Regions from separate parts of the Mesorhizobium sp. M1182 genome, predicted to be linked through region 3. Evidence: predicted binding sites of a transcription regulator. Region 3 holds the regulator's gene; each other region holds the start of a gene.
The links. The regulator LexA, encoded in region 3, represses DNA repair genes until DNA is damaged. The targets are predictions, from matches to a motif close to TGTTCNNNNTGTGTTCNG.
Positions count from the first base shown of each region.

Region 1: the regulator LexA is predicted to act here: its motif matches at 1,454-1,471, upstream of NKH33_RS06105 (helicase-related protein).
Region 2: the regulator LexA is predicted to act here: its motif matches at 2,048-2,065, upstream of dnaE (DNA polymerase III subunit alpha).

Region 1 is NZ_JAMYMD010000003.1:229,527-232,808, forward strand. Features, by position in the region: gene NKH33_RS06095 (acetyl-CoA C-acetyltransferase) at 1-77, shown strand, start outside; gene phbB (acetoacetyl-CoA reductase) at 182-907, shown strand; gene NKH33_RS06105 (helicase-related protein) at 1,639-3,282, shown strand, end outside.
Region 2 is NZ_JAMYMD010000034.1:56,487-59,768, forward strand. Features, by position in the region: gene dnaE (DNA polymerase III subunit alpha) at 1-1,785, opposite strand, end outside; gene NKH33_RS27475 (acetyl-CoA carboxylase biotin carboxylase subunit) at 2,349-3,282, opposite strand, start outside.
Region 3 is NZ_JAMYMD010000008.1:15,845-19,126, reverse strand. Features, by position in the region: gene kynU (kynureninase) at 1-741, opposite strand, end outside; gene lexA (transcriptional repressor LexA) at 1,189-1,923, shown strand; partial or broken gene NKH33_RS12025 (ComEC/Rec2 family competence protein) at 1,917-3,282, opposite strand, start outside.

The DNA of each region.
Region 1 (3,282 bases), on a different contig from region 3:
GAAGTGCCAAGAAAGGCCTTGCCACGCTGTGCATCGGCGGCGGCATGGGTGTTGCCATGTGCGTGGAAGCATTGTGATGAGATAAGCGATACGAATAGGATGCTGGCGCAAAGCGAGTAGGGAATAGGGGGCAAACCCCACCGCTTCAACGCTCAGTCATCTGCATTTCCCGGGAGGACATATGACAAAGGTTGCAATCGTCACAGGCGGGTCGCGCGGCATCGGCGCGGCGATATCGGTCGCCTTGAAAAGCGCCGGCTATTCGGTCGCCGCAAACTACGCCGGCAATGAAGAAGCGGCGGCAAAGTTCAAGGCCGCGACCGGCATCCCGGTCTATAAATGGTCGGTCGCCGACTACGAGGCCTGCGCCGCCGGCATCAAACAGATCGAAGCCGATCTCGGTCCCGTCTCGGTGCTGGTCAACAATGCCGGCATCACTCGCGACGCGATGTTCCACAAGATGACCCGCGAGCAATGGAAAGAGGTCCTCGACACCAACCTTTCCGGCGTCTTCAACATGACGCATCCATTGTGGGGCGGCATGCGCGACCGCAAGTTCGGTCGCATCATCACCATCTCCTCGATCAACGGCCAGAAAGGCCAGGTCGGCCAGGTCAATTATTCGGCCTCGAAGGCCGGCGATATCGGCTTCACCAAGGCACTGGCCCAGGAAGGCGCGCGCGCCGGCATCACCGTCAACGTCATTTGCCCCGGCTACATCGCCACCGAGATGGTCAAGGCAATGGACGAGAAGGTCCTCAACGAGCGCGTCATCCCGCACATCCCGGTCGGTCGTCTCGGCGAGCCGGAGGAGATCGCGCGCTGCGTCGTCTTCCTCGCTTCCGACGATGCCGGTTTCATCACCGGCTCGACCATATCAGCCAATGGCGGCCAGTACGTCGCCTGATCGTTTGTCTTTACGTTGAGACAGATCCGCGCTTGGACGAACGGGCCTGCAAAACGGCCCGTTTCTATAGCGGTCTTCCCGTTGCAAGATCTCGATGCAGCACGCTGCCCCAATCCGGCACGCAAAGGTTAACGGCAAACTCGCAGCTTGTGCAAAAGCCGCCCGGCAGCCTGTGGATTCTCGGTGGAAAAGCTGTCCACAACACAACATGTTGCGGTGAACAAACCAAGAAACTTCGGCTATCTCTGATTCGTCGCCGATTCGTTCCGGCTTTGAGCGGAACGTTAACGGCGAGAGCTGAAAACACCCTCGAAATGATTAAAGCGCGTTAGGAAACATCAATAATTTCATAACGTTGTGCGAAGCAGATTGGCCGGCCACGACCATTCGCCGGCAAAGGTTAACCGCAGTGCTCGCTTGGATGCCGCTTGCATAAATCGGGCCAGTTTCCGTGATTCAGCATGTGGTGAGGTACGCCGACAGAAAACCCAGATGTAGCCGTGAACAAACCCTGAATCAGCGCGAGTCAGTGATTCGTCGCTGATTCGTTCCAGACTCGTTCCAACTGTTAATCGGGAACAGATTTTCTGGCTTCGAACCAACCAATCGGCCTGCCCTCGGCATATTCCGCTTTCGCTTCGCGCCCGAAATCCCTATGTGTCGCCTGTCATACGCGGCCAATATGGGCGCGCTCCCGACAATGCGAGGCAGAGAGCCTTATTTCCAGGCCGATGAACATCCATCCGAAACACACTGAACCGCTGATCCTGTCGGGTCGAGACGTGACGGCCGTGCTCGGCCCGACCAACACCGGCAAGACCCATCTCGCCATCGAACGCATGGTGGCGCACGAAAGCGGCGTCATCGGCCTGCCGCTCAGGCTGCTTGCCCGCGAGGTCTATACGCGCGTCTGCGAGAAGGTCGGCGCCCATAAGGTTGCGCTCATCACCGGCGAGGAAAAGATCCAGCCGGCTGGCGCGAAATACTCGGTCTGCACCGTGGAAGCGATGCCGCGCGAGACCGACGCCGCCTTCGTTGCCATCGACGAGGTCCAGCTCGCCGGCGATCTCGAACGCGGACACATCTTCACCGATCGCATCCTGCATCTGCGCGGCCGCCAGGAGACGCTGCTGCTGGGCGCGGCCACCATGCACGGCATCCTGCAGCGCCTGCTGCGGGGCGTGTCGGTGGTGACCCGGCCACGCCTGTCGCACCTTGCCTATGCCGGCTCGAAGAAGCTGACCCGCCTGCCGCGGCGCACGGCGATCGTCGCCTTTTCGGCCGACGAGGTCTATGCCATCGCCGAGCTGATCCGCCGCCAGCAGGGCGGTGCCGCCGTCGTGCTCGGCGCACTCAGCCCGCGCACCCGCAACGCCCAGGTGGCGCTGTTCCAGTCGGGCGACGTCGACTACCTCGTCGCCACCGACGCCATCGGCATGGGCCTCAACCTCGACCTCGACCACGTCGCCTTCGCCCAGAATCGCAAATTCGACGGCTACCAGTACCGCAACCTGACGGCGGCCGAGCTCGGCCAGATTGCCGGCCGCGCTGGCCGGCATCTGCGCGACGGCACCTTCGGCGTCACCGGCCAGGTCGATCCGCTGGATGATGAACTGGTCAACAAAATCGAGGCGCATGATTTCGACCCGGTGAAAGTACTGCAGTGGCGCACCGCGCATTTCGATTTCGCCAACCTCGATGCGCTGAAGCGGTCGATTGAGACCAACGCCCCGGTCGAAGGCCTGACGCGCGCGCTGCCGGCAGTAGACGCACAGGCGCTCGAGCATCTGTCGCGCGACGAGGACGTCCGGGCACTCACCACCGATGCCAGGCGCGTGGCGCTGCTGTGGGAAGCCTGCGCGCTGCCCGACTACAGGAAGATCGCGCCGGCCCAGCACGCCGACTTGATTGCCTCCATTTACATGGACCTTGCCAGGCATGGCCATGTCGACGAGAACTACATGGCCGAGCAGGTGCGCCGTGCCGACACCACCGAAGGCGACATCGACACGTTATCGCACAGGATTGCCCAGATCCGCACATGGACCTTCGTTTCCAACCGGCCCGGCTGGCTGGCCGATCGGGCACACTGGCAGGAAAAGACGCGCGAAATCGAAGACAGATTGTCGGATGCGCTGCATGAGCGGTTGACGAAACGTTTTGTAGACCGCAGGACTTCCGTCCTCATGCGGCGCCTTAGAGAAAACACGATGCCTGAAGCCGAAATCAGCCCAACCGGAACCGTCCTCGTCGAAGGCCATCACGTCGGCGAGTTGCAAGGTTTCCGCTTCACCGCCGACCAGAGCGCCGGCGGCGAAGACGCCAAGGCGGTGCGGGCGGCGGCGCAGAAGGCGCTTGCCGCCGAGTTCGAGGCG
Region 2 (3,282 bases), on a different contig from region 3:
GAAGTCGAATTTCACCAGCCCGGCCTGCTCGACATATTTCATGTTGAACTGCGTGACCGGCATGTCCGAGCGCGGATCGCGGTACATCGGCACCAGCTCCGACAGCGGCCGGTCGCCGATGACGATGCCGGCGGCGTGCGTCGAGGCGTGCCGATAAAGACCTTCCAGTTTCTGCGCCGTATCGAGCAGCGTCTGCACGATCGGCTCACGCTCCGCCTCTTCGGCAAAGCGCGGCTCGTTGGCGATGGCGTCGGCGAGCTTGACCGGATTGGCCGGGTTCGACGGCACCATCTTGCTCAGCTTGTCGACCTGCCCGTAAGGCATCTGCAGCACGCGGCCGACGTCGCGCAGCACCGCGCGCGCCTGCAACGTGCCGAAGGTGATGATCTGGCCAACCTGGTCGCGGCCGTATTTCTGCTGGACGTAGCGGATGACTTCCTCGCGCCGGTCCTGGCAGAAGTCGATGTCGAAGTCGGGCATAGACACGCGGTCGGGATTGAGGAAGCGCTCGAACAGCAGCGAAAAACGCAGTGGATCGATGTCGGTGATGGTCGTGGCATAGGCGACCAGCGAGCCGGCGCCCGAACCGCGGCCCGGGCCGACCGGAATGCCTTGTGCCTTGGCCCATTTGATGAAGTCGGCAACGATCAGGAAATAGCCCGGATATTTCATCTTCTCGATGACGCCGAGCTCGAAATCCAGCCTTTCGCGATATTGCTCGACGGTATAGCCGGGCGTCGGGCCGTGCGCCGCCAGCCGCGCCTCCAGCCCTTCATGCGCCTGCCTGGCAAGCTCCTGCGCCTCCGCCTTGACCGCAGCATCGGCGTCGGCGACATCGCGGCCGGCAAAGCGCGGCAGAATCGGATTGCGGGTCTTCGGGTAATACGAGCAGCGCAGCGCGATCTCGACGGTGTTGTCGATTGCTTCCGGCAGGTCGGCGAACAGCCTCGCCATATCGGCCTGGCTTCTCAGGAAGTGGTCGGGCGAAAGGCGGCGGCGATTGTCGGCCGCAACCACGGAACCTTCGGCGATGGCGATCAGGGCGTCATGCGCCTCATAGTCTTCACGAGAGAAGAAAAACGCCTCGTTGGTGGCAACCAGCGGCAGATCGTGGCGGTAGGCGAGGTCGACCGACGACTGCTCGATGGCGCGGTCGTAGCCGGAGACCCGCTCAAGCTCGACATAGAGCCGGTCGCCGAACAGGCTCTTGAGCGCCGAGAGCCGGGTCTCGGCGAGTTCGCGGCGATCCTGTTTCAAGGCACTGCCGATCGGACCGCGCGGTCCGCCCGTAAGGCAGATCAATCCGTCGGTGTGGCCCTGCAACATCTCGCTCGTCAGATGCACCGCTTCGCCGGGCGGTGTCTCGAGGTAGACGCGGCTGACCAGCCTGACCAGATTGCCGTAGCCGGCCTCGGTTGCGGCGATCAGGACGACCGGCCGCATCTCCGGTCCTTGCCGCCTGCGGTCGCGCTGGCTGTCGCTCGCCTCGCCGGAAAAGGCGAGGTCGATCTGGCAGCCGATGATCGGCTGGATGCCGTCCTTTACCGCCTTCTGGGCGAATTCCAGCGCGCCGAACAGATTGTTGGTGTCGGTGACGGCGATTGCCGGGCATTCGTCCTGCACCGCATGGCCGACGATCTTGCCGAGCTGCAAGGCACCTTCGAGCAGCGAATAGGCCGAATGCACACGCAGATGAATGAATCGACGCGCCGCCGCCTCCGCCCGCGACGCCTTTGCATAGGCCTCGCGCAGCAAGGGATCGCGTGGAAGTCTTTCATCCGCCATGGTTTTTTCGCGCCGCCTGAAGGGACTCAGTCGATGAAGTTGTATTGTCGAGCGCCGGGTAGCACGAGTCCAGCGCTAGTGATTAGAGCTTTGGAGGTTTAGAGCAACCGCCGAAGCTGCCAATTTCCCCCCTGTGGGGGAGATGTCCGGCAGGACAGAGAGGGGCGCTGTCCCGCCAACCTCAGGCTACAAACAAAACCCGCCTCGGCGGGCGGGTCGTTGGAGCCAATTAGCACCATAGCCAAATTAATAGCATAGCTGCCGGCACAAAGCAAGAACAAAATACGGCGCGACGGGGAAAAATTCGAGTTGTCCGTCTCCCGAGGGCGTATCCAGAGGATTGCAAAGTCGCGTTCCTTCGCGCCCCCTCTGTCCTGCCGGACATCTCCCCCTCTAGTGGGGAGATTGGCCATCATCTCGGCTTTCGCCAATTTCCAACGTTGCAGGAGCGAGCGAGGCGCCGAGGCTGCCAATCTCCCCTCTGAAGGGGGAGATGTCCGGCAGGACAGAGGGGGCGCTGTCCCGCCAACTTCTGACGGGCGTCGAGGGCGGGGGTTTCGGCCTCAGGCGAATTCCATGATCACCGCATCGACGGCAAGGCTGTCGCCGGGCTTGGCGTTGAGCTTCGAGACGATGAGGTCGCGCTCGGCGCGCAACACGTTTTCCATCTTCATCGCCTCGACCACGGCCAGCGTCTCGCCGGCCTTGACCTCCTGCCCCTCGGCAACGGCAATCGACACGACGAGGCCGGGCATCGGGCATAGCAGCATCTTCGAGGTATCCGGCGCCACTTTTTCCGGCATCAGCCTTTCGAGTTCGGCGGTGCGCGGCAGCATGGCGCGGGCTGTCACCGAGATGCCTTTCCAGGCGATGCGGAACCCGTTCAGCACCGGCCTGACTTGCGCCGCGACCTTGCGGCCGCCGACCGTGCCGCGCCAGATGAGATCGCCCGGCCGCCAGTCGGATGCCACCGTCAGCGGTTTGCCGCCGTCGATTGTGAGGTCGAGCTCCATCGGAATGGAAATCATGCCTTCGACGATGGCAACCGAAAGATAATCCCGGCCGATCTTCACCACCCAATCGCGTTTCAAGGCGCCCGAATGCGGCGCCAGCCGCCCGCCCAGCCGGTCGAGCCGGTCGCGGCGCAGCAGCTCGACCGCGGTTGCGATCGCGGCCAGCACCGCGTTTTCTTCGCTATTCGGCACAATGGGCGCGAAGCCGTCGGGATATTCCTCGGCGATGAACGCCGTCGATAGCCGCCCTTCCCGCCAGCGCGGATGCTGCATCAGCGCCGCCAGGAACGGTATGTTGTGCTCGATGCCGTCGACGACGAAACTGTCCAGCGCTTCCGACATCGCGTCGATCGCCGCCAGCCGTGTCGGCGCCCAGGTGCACAGCTTGGCGACCATCGGGTCGTAGAACATCGAGATTTCCGAGCCTTCGGTAACGCCGGTATCGTTGCGGATGACGATTTCGCCGAATTTTCCCTCTTCCGGC
Region 3 (3,282 bases):
GTCGGAAAGATGCCGCTCAGCCGCATAGATGAAGGCAGGCGCGCCCGGGCCGCCATTCAGATATTTGTAGGTGCAGCCAACGGCAAAATCGGCGTTTGCCTTGTCGAGCTCGACTGGCATCGCGCCGGCGGTGTGGCAGAGATCCCAGACGATCATCGCCCCGGCTTCCTGAGCCCTGCGCGTCAGCGCCGGCATGTCGCGCAGTTCGCCCGACCTATAGTTGACGTGGTTGACCAGCACCACAGCGGTGCGTTCGTCGATCAGCTCTTCGATGGTCGGCGCGTCGACTCCCGAGAGGCGCAGCAGCGTATCTTTTCGCGTCGAAACCACACCCTCGGCCATGTAGAGGTCCGTCGGAAAACTATCGCCCTCGGCGACGATGACCTGCCGCTCCGGTCGCATGGCCATGGCGGCGTGCAGCAGCTTGTAGATGTTGACCGATGTCGTGTCGCAGACCACTGTCTGGCCGGCCGCGGCCCCGATCAGGCGCCCGAGCTGGTCGCCAAGTTCAAGCGGCATGTTGAACCAGCCGGCCGTGTTCCATGCGCGGATGAGATCATGCGACCATTCTTCGGTCGCGGCCTTGTGCAGTTCATCGAAAGCGGCACGTGAAGCAGCTCCTAGCGAATTGCCGTCGAGATAGATCACTCCTTGCGGCAACACAAAGCGGTCGCGCATCGCGCGCAGCGGATCCGCGGCATCCATCGCCTTTATGGCCACGAGATCGGGAATTCCTGTCATGATTTGTCTGCTCCCCCAAGATCCAACGCAACGCCGGACACGCATCGACTGTTCTTCCATTACTTGGTTGCGCGCAGCAAGGCTCCACCGGCGAGAAGCAGCCTGACCAGGCGGTGGAAACCGGGACTTAACCCGAGGTTGGCGTTTTGAGTTCGTTTCGTTCACGGTGCATTGACCAAACCGCACAGTCGATACGGGTTCAATTCCGTGCCTTTTGCCGACCGACGGCCGATGCCAGTGCCGCCTTCTAGGAGGCCAGAAGGGCGCAAACGAAAGCAGAATCAAGGCGATGAGGCTCGCGGCGGTGAAAATGCGTTACGCCGGTAGGGGACGTCGTTTGTTTCCCGAGCCTTAACGCATTCATTAAACTTTAAACAGTTGCGGAACACAACTGGAACAGATAGTGTTTGTTCTGGGTTTGTTTTTCTGATTCTGTTGGGGGTCGCTATGCTGACACGCAAACAACACGAACTGCTTATGTTCATCCACGAAAGGTTGAAGGAAAGCGGTATCCCGCCTTCATTCGACGAGATGAAGGAAGCGCTCGACCTGGCTTCCAAATCCGGAATCCACCGGCTGATTACGGCGCTGGAGGAGCGCGGCTTCATTCGCCGTTTGCCCAACCGGGCCCGTGCGCTGGAGGTGCTACGCCTGCCTGACTCGATCGCCCCCGGCCTCAATGCGGCACGCAAGTTCTCGCCGAGTGTCATCCAGGGCAGCCTTGGGCAAGGCGCCCCTCGGCAGGGCAAGCCGACATCGTCGCGCGTGCCCGCAGCCGGAAATGACGACGATGTCGTCGCCGCCGTTTCGATCCCGGTAATGGGCCGCATCGCTGCCGGTGTGCCGATCGACGCCATCCAGCACCAGACGCATTCGATTTCGGTGCCGCCGGATATGATCATGGGCGGCGAGCATTATGCGCTCGAGGTCAAAGGCGATTCGATGATCGAGGCCGGCATTTTCGACGGCGACACGGTGATCATCCGCAATGCCGATACGGCGAGCCCCGGTGAGATCGTGGTGGCACTGGTCGACGAGGAGGAAGCGACGCTGAAGCGGTTCCGCCGCAAGGGCGCCTCGATCGCCCTGGAAGCCGCCAATCCGGCCTACGAGACGCGCATCTTCGGACCAGACAGGGTCAAGGTGCAGGGCAAGCTCGTCGGACTGATCCGCCGCTACTGAGTTCCGCCCTTGGCGCCGGCTTTGGGATTGTCGGCCCTGCGGTATGGCGGCAGGCCCCGTGCCGCGCGTGAAAATTTCCGTTGCACGTGCCAGGGCCGGTATGATTTTTCGACGGCGAAGCGGATCTCGGCGCGTGTTGCCGCTTGTGGATCGAAATAGACGGCGGCACTTCCCGCGCGCGCCAGTTGCCGTTTGGTGACGACGAGGACCAGCCGGTCGTAGTAGCAGGGGTTATGGGCGGTGGCGTCGTCGATGACGATCAAGCTGGCAAAGGCGCAGGCTGGCCGCGCAGTATCGCGGTCCGTGGCTTGCGCGATGATCGCGCCGGATGGATGCCTGGCAAGGCAGAGGCCGTCCGTGCAAATGAACGGCATGCCCGGCGGCAGGTCGGCCGGATCGGCAATGTCGAATTGCGGGTCGTTCTTTCCAGGGGTTTCCGGCGCGACGATGGCCTCCGATGTGAGCGCGCGTTTCCAGTTGTCGATGGTGAACTCATTCGGGCGTGCCCGGTTGACCGCGAGTTCACCGCTGCCGATCGACAGCGCGACCAGCCGTGCGTCCTCCGAGACCAATACGTCGGGTATGCGTGTCTGCGTTGTCGTCAGCAAGCCGGCGAGCGCAAAAGGAAGTGCCGCCAGCCGCAACCACGTCGTCGCCATGCTGGCAATGACGAGGGCGATCGTCACCAGAAGGACGGATCTCAGCGAAATCAGCCCGACCGCATCGATCGGCGAGCGCTCCGAGATCCACCCGGACAGGGCGATCATCGCCGTCAGCCCCTTGCCCATGACATAGAGGAAAGGGCCATCCGCACCGAACGGCATCGCCAGCGCGCTGAGAACGGCGAAGGGCATGACGACCAGTGAGACGATGGGCATGATGGCCAGATTGGCGAACAGGCGAGCGGCGCCACGCGCTGGAAATGCCATATGGCGAAAAGCGCCGTGGCGCTCCCTGCAATGATCGAGGTCATCGCCAGACCGCACATGCCCAGCAGGACCTTTCGAGTGGCAAGGCGTAGCGGCGACTGCCGCGGCGGCGGCGTGGTGGCCCTCCCGGCGCGGTAATCGGACCAGCCTGCATAGGCGCCGACAAGGGCCGCCGTCGCGGCGAAGGACATCTGGAAACTCGGACCGACCACCTCGTGCGGCGACACCAGGATGACCGCGATGGCCGAGATCGCCAGGTTGCGCATGGTGAGCGCGGCCCGGTCGACCAGCACGGCGATAAGCATCACCGCCAGCATGATGAAGCTGCGTTCGGCCGCCACGACAATGCCGGAAAAGACGAGGTAGGCCGCAATCGAAAAAAGCGCGGCGGCCGCGGCATACTTCTTGACCGGCCGTCGCGATGAGAAAT